DNA from 2 places in the Anaerobacillus alkaliphilus genome. Region 1 is predicted to be linked to the other one. Evidence: riboswitches for the same ligand, from Rfam matches in the RefSeq annotation. Region 1 holds a riboswitch; the other holds the start of a gene.
What was found. Region 1 has a riboswitch for cyclic di-GMP ahead of DS745_RS20515 (EAL domain-containing protein). Riboswitches for the same ligand answer to the same signal wherever they lie in the genome.
Positions count from the first base shown of each region.

Region 1 (8,386 bases):
ACTAATGCTAGGATTAATTCTATTGCTGGTTACTTTTTTAATAGCTGGCTGTACCGGAGACGACGGTTTGCAGCTAACCAGAGTGGATGTACAAACAGTGAATACTGAAGGGTTCGAGGGAGAGGTTGTAATGATTACCGATCAAGCCCTTTTAAAAGAAATGAAAGACGTCTTTAAACACGTGAAGTGGGAGCCGAATAGTGAAGTCTCGATGCCAACGAGAGAGAACTACAAGGTTACTTTATACTTCCAAGAAAAAGACGACATGCCTGAACGACAGTATGAATACAGAGTTTGGTTCAATGCGGATGATACGGTTACGATTATTAGTAGTAACCTACGTGAAGGTTATGGATTATTAGATACGAAAAACACAGAATTGTTAAAACAGAAACTAACGAGTGAAAAATAGTCGTTTGGCCTTAGATACTCTCTAGGTAAAGATGACTTATTTTAACTTTGTATTTCCGCGAACTAGGGCTACCTTACATTAGGTAGTCTTTTTCTTTATTACTGTATCATAGCCTCTATGATGTAAAAGTCCTTGGCGAAAAAAACTATTTCGTCCTCCTAAAGAAATGGTGAATTACTGAAGTTTAGGAGTTTGTCACTGTTTGAATAGTGAAAATATTTAGAACTTTAAACACATCCAATTATTTACAATCTTTTAGTATGATTTGCTTGTCAAGTTATTAAATCATTTGGAGGGATTGCTATTGAAAAAGAATTTAGTATTGAAAACTACACTTGCAAGTGCGCTTTTGTTTTCTAGCTTATCGGGAGCTGTATTTGCTCACGATGCTTTAGAGGAAGGTGTGTCGAAGGAAATTCAGTTTGTATTTGACGCTTCTGAAGTCCAAGTTCTACCTTACAGTGTGAGTGGTTCAAGGAATTTAAAATTTTTACACCAAGCGGCTAGTGTTCAACTAAATGTTGTAAATGGTGTACAGAACAATACCGCAGATGTATATGCTCATAAGGGGTATGCGTACATAGGCACTCATACTGCGAATGGAGCAAATGGTGGTGTGCGAGTATTTGATCTGAAAGATCCTTCAAATCCGGTTGAAGTGTCGGTATTTGCGAATGAAATTCCTAACACATGGCAGGAAAAAGTCATTGTTAAATCGGTGAACACGCCTCATTTTAAAGGGGATCTAGCGGTTGTCAGTCTTCAACAAACATCAAGAAACAATACAAACAGACCAAATAGTATTGGTGGTGTGCTTCTTTACGATGTGTCTAATCCAGCTGAACCGAAGAGATTAGGATTTTACAAATTAGATCGAAGAATTTCAGGAACTTATGAATTATACTTAACGACTCAAGGTAATCGTGCGATTCTTCTAGCATCCAATCCATACGCTGATTATTATACTCACGGAGTAGAGAAAGATTTTCAGATTATTGACGTAACTGATCCAACTAATCCTGAAAAATTATGGCAGTTTGATCCTCGTATGCTTCCGGAAATTCCAGCAGATTTCAATGGCTATCACTGGTATGCTCCCGATGGAAAAACGAGACCAGTATTCAACCATAGTGTAATCACCGATAACAATGGTCATTATGCCTATGTGTCAATGTGGGATTTAGGAACTGTTATCTTTGATATTAGAGACCCGAAAAATCCTGTGTACTTAGGTAGAACAGATTATCGTGATAATCAAAAAGGTGCAGCTCACTCTGCAGCTTTAGCGAGAGGCGGTACGATTTTAATTGAGACTCGTGAAGTTGCCAATCCGGTAGGGGTAGGTTATGAAGATGCATACGGTTATACAAGAATTTTTGATATTAAAGACAAAAAGAACCCGGTGTTATTAAGCGAGTTTACGACAGAATTAACGTTTGATATCCCACCAACTTCAACGGGAAGAAACACGTTTGCGAAAACGGTTCATGACCCTAAAGTATTAGGAAATACTTTATACTTATCCTATTACTCAGGTGGTGTACTGGGTGTAGATATAACTGACCCGAGCAATCCTGTAGAGATTGCCCGTTACACATCAGAAAGGGCGAATGTCTGGGGCGTCTTTGTAGACCGTAATTACATTTTAGCATCTGATATGGGTCAAGGTTTAAAGGTACTATTGAGAAATAATAGTGGCAATGGTAACGAAAATAATGAAAACAAACCGATAAAGTAATATAGGAACGACCAAGTCGACGATGATTTGGTCGTTTTCTTGAATAAGAATAAGTTGCTAGAGTGTCTGAGTATGCAGAATATTCCAAATATAGTATACTTAGAGAGAAAGGAGGTTATAAAATGAAAGAATTTAAAAACTACCAAGAATTTTGGCCATTTTATCTAACGCAGCATAGTAAAAAAGAGACAAGAGCATGGCATTTTGTTGGGACAACCTTTGTATTTATTTGTATTGCTTTAGCCATTATTTTAGGAAATTCATGGATTGTTCTGCTAGCTCCTGTAATCGCTTACAGTTTTGCGTGGATATCTCACTTTTTCATTGAGGGAAATAAGCCAGCTACATTTGGTCATCCTTTTTGGTCACTTCGTGCTGACTTTCAAATGTACTTCTTTACATTATTCGGAAAGCTAAATGGTGAATTAGCCAAGCTTGAAAAGAATAAAAAAATTGCTAAATAGGTGTGAGAAAAGCAGTGAGCCAGAATTATGGTTCGCTGTTTTTTGATCACTTGAAGGAAAATAATGTTAAACTAGTAAATGAGTAATACTTGTTTAGGAGTGATGAATGATTTGGATTATAAAAAGCATTTTATTGTCGGCTTAGTGTTTAATATTATGTTAGCAAGTGTACTTGGAATTTACATTACCAAACAATCAAAAGTAGAGGATACACTTTCAACGCTTGAAAGAACCACCCTTATAGATTATGTAAAAGGCCAGGAAGCTGTGAAGTACCAGCTAGACAAAGCAATTAGGGGAGAAGAAGTGGCTATAGAAGAACTAATAATGGCAGTGTCCGTTAACTATCACCTCATTCAACTTGAAAGGCAAAGGGGCATTTCGATTCCTGCGAATATCAGTCTTTTTCATATCTCCTTACATGGATATCTCTATCAAATGATGAGAGAAATTAATGAGGGACAGGATCAAGGTCTTATGTTTGAAGAACTTTCGGTCCTTGTAGATATGCTTCAGGCTTATGAAGATGCGCAAGGTTTTACCTATGCCGATAGCACGCAAGAAATCAGCGAGAAATTAGTGAAGGCCGACGAGGAAGTTTTAACTTCATTTATCTTTAGTGAGAGGAATCCAATTTTTCATAGCAAGAGGGGTGGGTACTAATGTTTACATCAATTGACTATTTAAAATTGGGCAATGAGCGGCAACGAAGAGCGTACGATGCGATCCAAAAGGTAGGGATCATGGATAATCTCGCTATTTACACCCCGATCCTATGTGGAACTTTACCGATTGGAATTGATGTAGATGGTTCTGATCTAGACATCATTATGGAAGTTCATAATTTCAGTAGATTTAGAGAGCAAGTGAAAGATTTATACAGTCACCTCGATAATTATCGACTAAAGGAAGTAATAATTAGAGATGTACCCGTCGTAAAAGCCAATTTTTTATTTGAGGGATATGAGTTTGAATTGTTTGGTCAACCGCAGCCTGTTTTCGAACAAAACGCTTACCTTCATATGATAATTGAAGACCAACTAATAAAATGCATCCCTACCTTGAGAGATCAAGTTATCAGCTTGAAACAGCGGGGATATAAAACTGAGCCAGCTTTTTGTAAAGTATTAGGTTTAGATGAAAGTGATCCTTATCTATCTCTGATCAATTACGGTAGGAATATCTGTTTGATTTAAAAGGTAACTATTCCCAGTCGGCAATAAAGTCTATTTTACAAGTATTGTTAATGATAAAATACTTGTAAGCATGGGAGGGTTACAGATGAAAAAATACATACTAGTGCTAATAATGGTCGTAGTTTCTATTATTGGACAAGGAGCAGAAGTCTCAGCAAATGATCAAACGCTGTCTTTTCCAGATCCTAACTTAGAAAGAGCTATTAGGATTCAACTAAAAATGCCGGAAGGACCGATTACTAAGGAGGACGTAGAGAAAGTTACTGAACTAAACATTGAAGGTAGCACCGATACGCTAGAAGGAATTCAGCATTTACAAAATGTAAAGACATTAATCATAAACCATTCGATCTCTCAAGAGGATCTTAAATTAGTGGTTGGTTTAAAAAAGATAAACCATCTATCTATAGATACTAGAAGGATCAGTGATTTGCAGCTCTTACATGAGCTTCCGAAACTACAAAAACTGTCAATTTATGGATCTGAGGTACGTGACTTAGCACCAGTTCTAAATCTATCGGGAATAGAGTCATTAACGTTAGCAGCCATTCCTTTAAGTGACTTAGGTTTTCTAGTACAGATGGATTTGAGGGAATTAGTTTTAGTTGGAAACGGGCTAGAAGATCTAAAGGGTATTGAACAATTAGCCTCATTAGAAGGAGTTTCAATATGGCATAACCCAATAAAGGATTTTACTCCGTTAGAAGAGCTTCCAAATTTACAACAATTGTTACTGTATGATTACGAATTAAGAGGTAATCTTGATTTAAACCAAATTAGTAAACTAACAACATTAAGAAGTCTTAGTTTGGTTTTCATGGGCATTAAAGATATACGTCCACTTGCTTCTCTTGTTCATTTAGAAGAGTTAGATGTGAGTCAAAATAGTATAAGAAACTTATCACCGTTAGCGTCATTGACAAACCTTAAAAATCTAAATCTATCAAGTAACTTTATTCAGGATATCAACGATTTGCGATTGTTAAGAGAACTCACGGTTCTTGATATATCGTCGAATTCAATTTCGAACATCACTGTTTTGAAGGAACTTCAAGAATTACAATACTTGAAGTTTAGTTACAATCGCGTAGAGAGTATTGATCCATTAAAATATCTATTAAACTTGGAAACTATTTATGCAGACAGTAATAATATTCGTATTCTGACGCCATTAAATACGCTTCCAAGCCTGAAAACTGTATTTATCTTTAATAATCCTCTCTCTGGTAAAGAAACCGTAGAGATGATTAAGCGTCTACAGCAAAATGGTGTTGCTTTTTGGCATTCCAAAATTTATCTTCAAACGGAAATGATGTTTTGGCTTAATCAACCCAGTTGGTTACTAAACGGGAAAAATGCTGTTTTAGATCATCCACCATATCTAAAAAATAACCGTACGCTTGTCCCGATTAGGGTAATTAGTGAAGCTTTTGGAGCACATGTTCATTGGGATCCAAATGCAAAAACAGTGACGATAAAAAATGGTGGTAACACGATCGTATTAACTGTTAATGACCAACACGTACTGGTCAACGGTCAAAAGAGGTTAATCGATGTTGCACCAGAAATTAATAATGGTCGGACTTTTGTTCCAATTCGTTTTGTTTCCGAACAGTTCGGTGCCAAGGTCAACTATCAAGCCTCATCTCGAAGTATTATCATTGAAAAATAACTACTTCCGAATTTATTAATTTGAACTTGTACGAGAGGCTAGATTAATATAAAATATTGGTAATATTAAGATATTCATGGTAAAGTATTGGTAGGTCTATTTTACTAAATTTCTAATTAAATAAGAAACGTTCGGGCAAACCAACAGAAATGTTGGGACGCAAAACTATAGGGGCTACAACATTATGTTACGCCAGCCAGGTGCCGTTTTAGGAAAAACATCCTGACGGGTGTTTTTTTTGTTTTTAACGACATTCAATTTATTGATGCTTGAGTTAAACTTTGATCTTATTAATAGATGAAAGGAATTGTACGTAAATGAAAACACTCGATAAACAGGTACTAAATTCGCAGAATAACATATTAAAACAAATTGCAACGGGTAACGAATTAACAGTAATCCTAAAGAGTCTTGCTTTAGAAATAGAAACATTGATCACCGGTACTATTTGTTCAATCCTTCTTTACAACGAGCAAAATCAAACGTTGGAAAAAGGTGTTGGACCAAGCTTAGCTGATGCATATAATCAAGCGTTAGCTGGTACAAAGATTGGACCAGGAGTCGGATCATGTGGAACAGCTGCGTTTTTCATGGAAACAGTGATTGTTAAGGACATTGAAACCGATGACCGGTGGAAAAACTACAAATCGCTTGCGCTTTCCTATGGGTTAAAGGCTTGCTGGTCAAAACCGATCATTTCCTCTGAAGAAACCGTTCTGGGAACTTTTGCTCTCTATTACCGTGAAACCCGTGAACCGCTGAAAGACGAATTAGAACTATTAGAAGTGTTTGCTCACTTAGCTTCTATTGCTATTGAACAACGAAATACAGATAAGAAACTCTATGAAAGCGAAAAGAAATACCGACTGTTAGCTGAAAATGTATCAGACTTCGTGGGGATTATTGATCAGAAGGGCATTTTTGAGTATGCCTCATCTTCACATGAGAAGTATTTAGGATATACGTTGCGAGAGCTGATAGGCAAATCGATATTGGACTTTGTTCATCCCGATGATCTTCGTATTGTGAAAAGAAATTTGAAAAAGGTTCTTGAAAATCTTCAAGTAATAACCATTACTTCTCGCTTTTTACATAAACACGGCCACTGGGTGTATCTTCAAGGAAACTGTAACCCGATCATTGAAGAAGATAAGGTATGTCGTTTTGTTTATATGGCACGCGACATAACCGCACAGAAAACTGCCGAACAAGAACTTAACAAAGTACTAGTAGAGTTGGAGTCAACCCGACAAAAGTTTCATTCGTTATACCAAAATTCTTTAGATGCAATCTTTGAACTAGATCACAACGGTAAGCTTTTTAGTGTAAATCCAGCAGCGGAAACATTAACAGGGTATAGCAAAGAGGAGCTCTTAAGAATTAATAGTACAACGTTCATTGATGCCAATTCTTATCAAGAACTAGATCAAATTTTTACAGCAGTGAAACAAGGGAATGGACAACGAGTTGAAGGTGTGATTAATCATAAAGGTGGACATCAAGTGATCGTTGATATCAATATCGTTCCGATCTTTAAACACAATACTTCCGTTAGTGTGATGGCTTTCGTTAAAGATATTACAGACAAGAGAAAAGCTGAGAATGAAATCAAAGAGTTAGCCTATAAAGATCAATTAACAGGACTACCAAATCGTTATTTGTTCAGTTTGAAGCTTGAAGAGGCGATAAAAAGAGCGAGCGAGACGAAGTCGACATTAGGAGTCTTGTTTATTGATTTTGATAATTTCAAAACGATTAACGATACCCTAGGCCATCATGTTGGTGATTTATTGCTTCAAAGAGTTGTCTCGATTATGAGTTCCTGTTTGAGTGAAGGTGATGTCATCTCTCGGCAGGGCGGAGATGAGTTTTTATTACTTATCGAGAATACTAGTATTGAAGACTTATGTAGCGTTTCCGAACGGATTATTCAAAAACTAAAGCAGCCAACGTTATTAGCCGGAAATGAAGTGTATATTACACCGAGTATTGGAGTTAGTCTGTACCCTAATTATGGCATGGATGCCGAAAGTTTGATTAAGAATGCCGATTTAGCGATGTACTTAGCGAAAGATATGGGTAAAAATAACTATCAATTTTTTACAGAAAGTTTAAATGAACGAGTCATCCGCAAAGGCCAGCTTGAAAATGCCTTACGGAGAGCAATTGACCAACAGGAATTTACTCTCCACTACCAACCTAAGATTGACTTAGATTTAAACAGAGTTGTTGGAATTGAGGCACTCTTACGTTGGAATCCTATTTTTGGGTCTGTATCACCTGCAGAATTTATTCCGATCACTGAGGAAACTGGACTGATTGTTGACATTGGCGAGTGGGTGTTGAGAGAAGCCTGTACAAAAAATAAATATTGGTACGATCTCGGTTTACTCGAGGCGCCAATTGCTGTCAATGTTTCTGCACGTCAATTTATGGATCCTCATTTTATTCGTATCGTTCAAACTGTATTGAGTGAAACGAAACTTCCTTCTCATTTATTAGAAATAGAGATTACTGAAAGAGTTATGATTAACGTTAATGAAGCATCCGACATCATTAATCAACTAAGGGAGATGGGGATACAAATTACGATCGACGATTTTGGAATTGGTTATTCGTCATTAAGTATGATCAATTCGATTGACATTGATAATCTAAAGATAGATCAATCCTTTTTACATGATGTAATGAAGAATAAAAAGTCTTCAGGTTTGTTAGGAGCTATTATTCAGATGGGAAGAGAAATCGAAGCTAATGTTGTGATTGAAGGCATTGAAACAGAAGAACAAGCGAGCTTCTTAGCAGCAAAAGGCTTGATCGGACAGGGCTATCATTTTAGCTATCCGTTACCTGAGGAGAAATTTGAAAAGTATTTAGCAAAGCAAGAAGCATAAGGAAGAGGAG
Region 1 covers NZ_QOUX01000047.1:9,217-17,602, forward strand. Annotated here, with positions in the region: gene DS745_RS20485 (hypothetical protein) at 1-412, shown strand, start outside; gene DS745_RS20490 (LVIVD repeat-containing protein) at 717-2,150, shown strand; gene DS745_RS20495 (Mpo1-like protein) at 2,273-2,614, shown strand; gene DS745_RS20500 (hypothetical protein) at 2,726-3,277, shown strand; gene DS745_RS20505 (DUF4269 domain-containing protein) at 3,277-3,810, shown strand; gene DS745_RS20510 (stalk domain-containing protein) at 3,896-5,482, shown strand; cyclic di-GMP riboswitch class I at 5,607-5,690, shown strand; gene DS745_RS20515 (EAL domain-containing protein) at 5,800-8,376, shown strand.

Region 2 (8,386 bases), 160 kb from region 1:
GATGGATATGATTGCAGCAAAAATAAAATCATTAGATCCAGAACAGTATGCATTCTATTTAACTTCAAGAGGAATTACCAATGAATCATACTATGTCGCTGGGAAAGTCGCACGATTTCTAGGAACAAATAATATTGATAATGCCTCGCGCATTTGTCACTCGCCTTCAAAAACAGGGTTAGTCCGTTCAATTGGAGTTGGGGCAAGTACGGCCAATTACCAAGACTGGATTGGAACAGATGTCCTATTGTTCTGGGGAAGTGTTGCCTCGAATAGTTCACCAGTTTCTACGAAATATATGTTGGCTGCCAAGAAGAAGGGGACGAAAATCATTGTCGTAAACCCTTATAAAGAGCCAGCGATGGAAAAATATTGGGTTCCATCTAACCTAGAATCTGCGTTATTCGGTACGAAGGTTGCCGATGATTTTTACCAAGTAAACATCGGTGGCGATATTGCCTTTATGCATGGGATTATGAAGCATTGGTTTGAGCTGGAAGAAAAAGCTCATGGTTCAGCGATTAACCATCATTTTGTTCAGAAACATGTAAAACATTATGATGAGTTAAAAGCTCACGTCAACAAACAATCATGGGATGAAATAGTAAAATCATCCGGTATTTCAAAAGAAAGAATTGGAGAGTTATCAGAGCTTTTAGCCCGTAGTAAAAATGCCGTGTTTGCCTGGGCTCTAGGATTAACGATGCATTCATTTGCGACGGATAACATTTCACAAGTCGCAAACCTAGCTCTTTTAAGAGGATTTATTGGTCGGAAAAATAATGGTCTCATGCCTTTTAGAGGTCATTCGAGCGTGCAGGGTACGAGTGAAATGGGTTGTGACCCATTTGTTTTACCAGGTGGTGGCTGGGATGAAAAAAATGTGAAACGGATTGAAGCGCTATGGAAGTTTAATCTTCCGAAATGGCAAGGTGATATTTTAGGAGTTTCTCTTGAAAATGCACTTTTACCTAATGATCATGCTAGAAAGTTAAAGCTCTACTACATGAGTGGTGGTAACTTCTTAGAAACGATGCCTAATCCAGTTTTTGTAGAGAAAGCTTTATCACAGCTAGATATTCGTGTTCACCAAGACATTATTTTTAATACATCGACGTTAGTAGATGCAAAAGAAGCTGTGATCGTCCTTCCAGCAAAAACACGCTATGAACAAGAAGGTGGCGGAACCTCTACGTCAACGGAACGGATGGTTTATTACTCACCAGAAATTGAGGGGAATAAACAGGCAGTGAAAGAGGCACGAGCAGAGTGGAAAATATATATTGATTTAGCAAAACGTGTAAAGCCAGATTTTGCTAGTCTGATAGATTTTAAGGACGGTCAAGCGATTCGTGATGAAATTGCTAATGCAAATCCAAATTATGATGGTGTTCAATACCTGAAAAAGCAAGGAGATGTGTTTCAGTGGGGTGGGGCATGGTTATGTGAGGATGGGATTTTTCCTACTCCGGATGAAAAAGCAAACTTACTTTCAATCGAAATTCCTAAGTTGAAAAAATCCGAAGGTCAATTTTATGTGATGACGCGACGGGGCAAGCAATTTAATTCGATGATCTATAACAAGATTGATCCTTTTAACGGGACAGAACGCTATGATGTATTGCTGAATGAAAAAGATGCAAATGAATTGAACATTATCAATGGTGAACCAATAGTCGTCTACAATGAGCATGGTACATTCCAAGGGAAAGCGCATTTTGCTGAGATTATTAGGGGGAATATTGGACTTCATTTTCCAGAAGGGAACTTCTTAATTCCTAAAGGGATTTATGATGGTCCGTCCGGTATCCCTCAATATAGTGTTGCCGTGAAAGTTGAAAAAGCAGAACGTTTTCATGCCAGAAAAGATGTGAATTACTTAGAAAAACGGATTGAAGATCTTGAAACAGAGGTTAGCTAAAGGAGGCTTTTCTCCATGATGGAAAGTCGAAAAATTAGGAAATTCAATGGTCATACGTTTGAAGAAGTCGACGACGTGATCGCCATCGAGTATCCATTAACGATCGTTGTCGACGGGGAAGAGTTTGCGACAATGGTATGTACCCCTGACCATTTAGATGAATTAGTGATTGGTTTTTTAGCTTCAGAAGGAGTCATTCGTTTAATTGAAGATATAGAGGCTTTATCGATTGATGAAGATCGCGGTTTTGCTTATGTGGAGTTAGTACAAAAGCAGACCTTTAGCAAAGACTTTTATTCAAAACGATTTATTGGCGCATGCTGCGGGAAAAGTAGACAATTTTACCTTCATAACGATGTGAAAACAGCGAAAACGTTTATGAAGAATATTGAAGTTTCCGTCTCGCATTGCTTTGCCTTAATGAAAAAAATGCAAGAGGAATCCACAGACTTTCAACTAACTGGCGGACTTCATAATGGATCTCTTTGTACGAACAATCAAATCTTGCTATCAAGATCTGATATAGGAAGACATAATGTGTTAGATAAAATACACGGATACTGTTTAAAAAATAAAGTTTCGATCACTGACAAAATGATTGCCTTTAGCGGAAGAATTTCATCTGAAGTTTTGTTAAAGGTTTCAAAAATCGGAGTGGGCATTATTCTGTCAAAGTCGGCCCCAACAACATTAGCAATTAATCTAGCGAATGACTTAGGCATTACCGCTATTGGGTTTGTCCGTGGACAAAGTTTAAATGTTTATAGTCATCCAGAGAGGATTGTTTTGTAGAGAGGGGACGGAAGGACAGGTTCATTGTATTATATTATCCTGGTGCCTTTTCCCTGGCACCGTTCGTGGACAAATCAGTCGATTAGTCCACTTGGTAAGGACATTTCAAAAAACCTTCTAGGAGCAAAGGTGGGTGCCTACCCAGTCCGAACGTATCGGGGGTCAGGCACCTTAATTTTAATAAAGGGGGGTGTAAAGCTTAGTAATAAGGGTAGTAAGGATATGGTTGTGGGAAAATGTATGGCAATAATGCTAAAGTGGCTAACGCTGGAAAAGGATATACTTGGCGTCGGAAACGTCTAAATCTTCTTCTAGGACGTCCATAGCCATAATCATAACCATACCCATAATATTGACGTTCATTCTCACGTTGCTCTGGTTCATCCATAACATCCTCGCCAACAAGCACGGTAACTCCATCCTGACCTACATTTTCAATAATCCCATCAAATGTACTCCCATCTGCAATTGTAAAAGAACAGTGATAATTTAAATATTTATGACAGAGTTGCGGTAACTGCTGTGAGTAACTGTAATTATGTCTATCCATTAAAGACTCACTCCTTTCAAGGTCATGATATTCACCCATTGAAAAAAGGTACCTATCGGTAAACAGTTTTTTTTATTAGACAACATAGGTAAATGCCAGAGCCCTGGTCCGGGACATCTTCACCGTTTCTGGGGCCATCCACCAATTACATTTTAATAGGGCCCATCATTTCCCTCCAATTTAGGTGCCTATTTAGCTGTTTCAGGAATTTACTATGTGTTTTTTAAGTAATTTTGGTTTACGTAGAATTGGAGGTTCGTGTGGTGTTTTATAAATAATATGAGCATTTAGATATAAATACTCGTTTTAAAATTGGTTATAAAGAATTTATATTTTATTTTATTTTATTGGTATAGTTTTGTGGATTATACTCACATATAGTAAATAGTATTTGATATATTCATTTAGAAGTAATATCCATTTCGCTGATTTTTTTGTTGTTTTCTTTTTCCATTGAGACAGAGGGACATCCTTGCCGATTTTAACTGTGGAAACATTCGCTAAGCATCTAACAAGAAAATTAATTTTATTGGGTGTAAGTAATCTACAACCAGAGGGAATATTAAGCTCGATAAAGGAGGGATAAATCTATGCAACCATTAACAACAAAAGAGTTAGAATACATTGTCGATAGTATGTCAAACGAAGATTTGTTAATTAAGCAATGTGTAGCAATCATTGGAAGTACTCAAAATCAAAATGTTAAGCAAGTATGCCAAACAATGGTAAATCAACATCAACAGCATTATCAACAGCTAATGAACGTAATGCAGCAACATCAATCCATGGGAACTAGTCAGACTCAGTAGAAAGGAGAGATTATCATGCAACAACAGCAAATGAATCAACCATCGAATCAACAAATGCAACATATGCCAATATTACAAGATCCGGACATCGTGTATTCTTATTTAGCTGATTTAAAGCGAACAGCTAGAGAATATACGACTGCTGTGACAGAGTCTAATTGTCCTGAAGTCCGTCAGCAATTTGAACAGCTTTTACAAAGTTGCCTTCAAATGCAAGGCCAAGTTTATCAACTTATGTCTCAACAAGGTTGGTACAACACTTCATCTTCAGTGCAAAGCCAAGAGATTATGAAACAAATAACAACTTATCAACAAACCCAACAAAAAACACAGCAGTTAGTTCAAAAATTCGTTCAATAGTTGGTGTAGACACCCTTAGTTATTAAATAAATCATTTGTCAGTCTTGAAAAAAATTTAAAGATAGGAGGAACAGACTGTTCGGTTTGTTCCTTCTTTGTTGTCTGTAGGATAGAGGGACAGGAACATTGTCTAGACTTCAGCTTTCCTCCATGGTGTGAGTGAGACAAGGGACCTGTCCCCTTGTCTATAACTGCCAGTAATCTCCTGAATTAGGAAATGCTGAGTTTGACGGTCGATTAGATTAACATTAAAATTAAATTTATGTACAAAATGTGAAGACACAAAGCCACGGGTCTATGATGATAAGAGTTATGATAGCCTGGCTGCTGGAGACGATGATCAAATACTCCTTCATACAAGGAGTATTTTTTTTACTAAGATAAATGATTGTCGTTTTTAGAAATGTTCAACTTAGTTAGGAGGATAAAAGTTTGAAAGAACTTGATTACCAAGCAAATTCTAATGAGCAAAAAGTTCAACCTAACGTTGAGCAAGACCTCATCAATCAAATTTTATTTGAACAAAATCCTGATTTAATAGCTCATGTTAACTTACAAGGTAAGTTTGTTCATGTCAATAAATCGTTTGAATACGGCCTGGGATATTCCAAAGAAGAATTACTGGGAAATGATTTTAGTAGACTAGTACACCCTGATGATATTGAAAAGGTATGGCAGCAGTTTGAGATTGGTGTAAAGGGAATAGCTAAAGATTATGACATTGTTCTAGTTCATAAAAACAAAGAACTCATCTACGGATTTATCACTTGTCTTCCAATTAGTATTAATTCCAAAGTTGTAGGAATTATAGCCATAGTGAAGAATGTTTCGGATAAAGTAGCAACACAAAAACTGTTACAAAGTTCTGAAATGAAATATCGAAGTATTGTAGAAAACTCTAATTTAGGCGTATTTATTTCCGTAGAAGGATCCTTGGTATTTACGAATTATCAGTTAAATGACTTGTTGGGTTATGAGCAACTGATTCATACCTCTCTATGGAGTTACGTAGTGTTAGAGGATCGTACCGCCATTCTAAACCAAGTGAAACAATTAGAAATAGGACAGTCGGAAAAAAACATTTATGCAAAAGCTGTCCATCTAGATGGTTCTCTTTTAGATGTAGAATTGCATGTGTCAAAGATTATCTATGAAGGGCAATCTGCCATACTCGGAACTGTCATGGACATAACCGAAAAGAAAAAACTATATGAGCTTAACGAATATTTTGCCTATCATGATCCATTAACGGACCTACCTAATCGCAGAATGTTTGAAAAAGAACTTCAAAATCAATTGCTGCTAGCAACCAACAGTCGAAATTCATTTGCGCTTATTGCGTTAGATTTGGATCGTTTTAAATATATTAATGACTCTTTAGGACATGAAGCTGGTAGTGCGGTATTACGAATGGTGACAGATCGATGGAAGCAAATAATACCAAAAAACAGTTTCCTGGCTCGAGTAGGGGGAGACGAATTCTTTTTAATTGTTCCTGGGGCAAATGATACCATTCAAGAAGTAGCAATATCCTTACTTACAACGCTACATGAACCTTTTCAATACAATCATTATGAGTTTACAGTAACGACAAGTGTTGGGATTACGTTCTATCCATATCATGGGACGAATGCTAACTCTCTTATTAAAAATGCGGATGCCGCCTTGTATTATGCAAAGGAAAATGGCAAAAATAATTATCAAATTTTCACACAATCCATGAATGAAAAGACAGAGAAGAATTTTCGGTTAGAAAATGAACTTCGACAAGCTTTACGCTATCAGGAATTTGAGGTCTTCTATCAACCTAGAGTAGATACAGAAGGAAAACTTATTAGTGCAGAGGCTTTACTTCGCTGGAAGCATAAGGAAAGAGGATTTGTTCCACCAAGTGATTTTATTCCGATAGCGGAAGAAACAGGATTGATCATTCCGATAGGTAACCTAGTCCTTAATAAAGTCTGTCAATATATCGTGGAGCTAAAAAGGCAGGGGTATCCGGTAGTACCGATATCCGTTAACATATCAGCAAAACAATTTATGCAAGTAGAATTTATCAGGGAGATTGAGAGTATTCTACATCAAACTGAAGTTGACACTAGGTATTTAGAGTTTGAAATTACAGAAACATTGCTAATTCTTGATGAAAATCGAGCACGCGACACTCTTTCTGATATCCAACAACTCGGTATCCGCGTATCTTTGGATGACTTTGGAACAGGTTATTCATCGTTAGGATATCTAACACAGTTCAGCCATTTAATTTCTGCGATTAAGATTGATCGATCATTTTTCTTTCAGTTCAATGAGAAAAATAAGCAAATTGTAAAAATGATCATTCGTTTAGCACAGGAATTACATTTACGCGTTGTCGCTGAGGGTATTGAAAAATCAGCCCAGCTAAATTTTCTTAAAAATGAAGATTGTCACGAAATTCAAGGATATTTATTTAGCCCGCCTGTACCTAGCAATCATTTTCTTGATTTTGTAGTCATAGGACATATAAGCACTAATAGTGAGTCAACAGGGTAAAAGAGAGTTATGAAAAAGTGAACTAGGATGAGGAGCAAACTGTCAGTTTGCTCCTCTATTTGTTGTTGTGTGAAACAGAGGATAGGTAGGAACCTTGTCTTAGCCTCAGCTTTCCTCCATGGTGTGAGTGAGACAAGGGACCTGTCCCCTTGTCTTTTCCCCTTGTCTTTTAGTTTATTGATTTATTTGCTAACACAATTCTATAAAGTATAATAAAGAGAAATATAGAAAAAGGGAGAACTCTTGTCATTTTCACAAAAGTCACCAGCCCGTCTATAGTTGAAAAAGATTAAGTTAAATAGTAAGTCGAACTTCTTAACAGGAGGAGAACTATGAAGATTTATGTGGATGCAGATGCTTGTCCGGTGAAAGATATTATTATTTCTGAAGCAAGGAATCTTGAAATTCCGGTTATCCTTGTGACAAGCTTTTCTCATTTTTCTAATGCAGAACAGCCATCAGGAGTGGAAACCATTTATGTTGATTCTGGAGCAGATGCTGCCGATTATCGGATTGTGAAGTTAGTGGAAAAAGGGGATATTATCGTGACGCAAGATTATGGACTTGCTTCGCTTGGTTTAGCAAAAGGGGTTATCGTCCTCCACCATAAAGGATTTAGATATACAAATGATAATATTGACCAATTATTACAAACTCGTTATTTAAGTGCAATGGCTAGAAAAGGCGGACAGCGAACGAAGGGACCAAAGCCTTTTACTGCAGAAGACCGGGACCAATTTAGGAAGCTTTTTAAACAGGCAATTTCTCTTGCAAATTAGGCTAATTAAGAAATTCAGAAAGGGGATAAATATTTTGAAGTATATAAAATCGCAAATGCAACAACTAATTAAGGAAAACAAAGAGCTGCATACACGCTTTAAAGAACTGAAGGTTGAGCATGATCTCGAAAAAAACAATGCACTCAAGGCCTTGTACCATTCAGAAGTTGCGGATGGTGGAAAGTATCAGGCCGCTTACCAAGCACTTGATCAGTACAAAAAGTAGAAGCTAATATCTTATTTGTACCTGGATGGTGAAGTAGGTTGCTGCAAAGCACAACGATACTACTCGGCGAAAATGTTATTCCACAACTAGGTAAATTTCGGAGAACTAAAGTCTAATTCCTCAGATAGAAAAGAGGGGTTAGGCTTTTTTGCTTTAATACCGCTGGAGCAGTCGGGGGCAGACTACACTTTAACGTTCCTATACATAAGGATGGTCTTGAACAATGGCTAAAAAGTATTCTATCGAATGAAAGGCTTTATTGAGTTTATTAAATCTCCTGGACAAACGATTAACTTGCAATATTCATTCGGTGGGGGAACATATCTACCTATCAACTTGAATCTTCCTAAAACGCTTGTCATTATAGGGAACCAATAGACTTTAGAAGAACATCTTCTCAGAGCTTGGAGAAATAAA
Region 2 covers NZ_QOUX01000047.1:169,712-178,097, forward strand. Annotated here, with positions in the region: gene DS745_RS21180 (FdhF/YdeP family oxidoreductase) at 1-1,921, shown strand, start outside; gene fdhD (formate dehydrogenase accessory sulfurtransferase FdhD) at 1,940-2,713, shown strand; gene DS745_RS21190 (hypothetical protein) at 2,913-3,263, opposite strand; gene DS745_RS21195 (hypothetical protein) at 3,854-4,072, shown strand; gene DS745_RS21200 (spore coat protein) at 4,088-4,432, shown strand; cyclic di-GMP riboswitch class I at 4,676-4,764, shown strand; gene DS745_RS21205 (sensor domain-containing protein) at 4,865-6,964, shown strand; gene DS745_RS21210 (YaiI/YqxD family protein) at 7,297-7,743, shown strand; gene DS745_RS21215 (hypothetical protein) at 7,778-7,969, shown strand.
Region 2: it holds a riboswitch for cyclic di-GMP, as region 1 does, so the genes downstream of both, DS745_RS21205 (sensor domain-containing protein) here and DS745_RS20515 (EAL domain-containing protein) in region 1, are expected to answer to the same signal.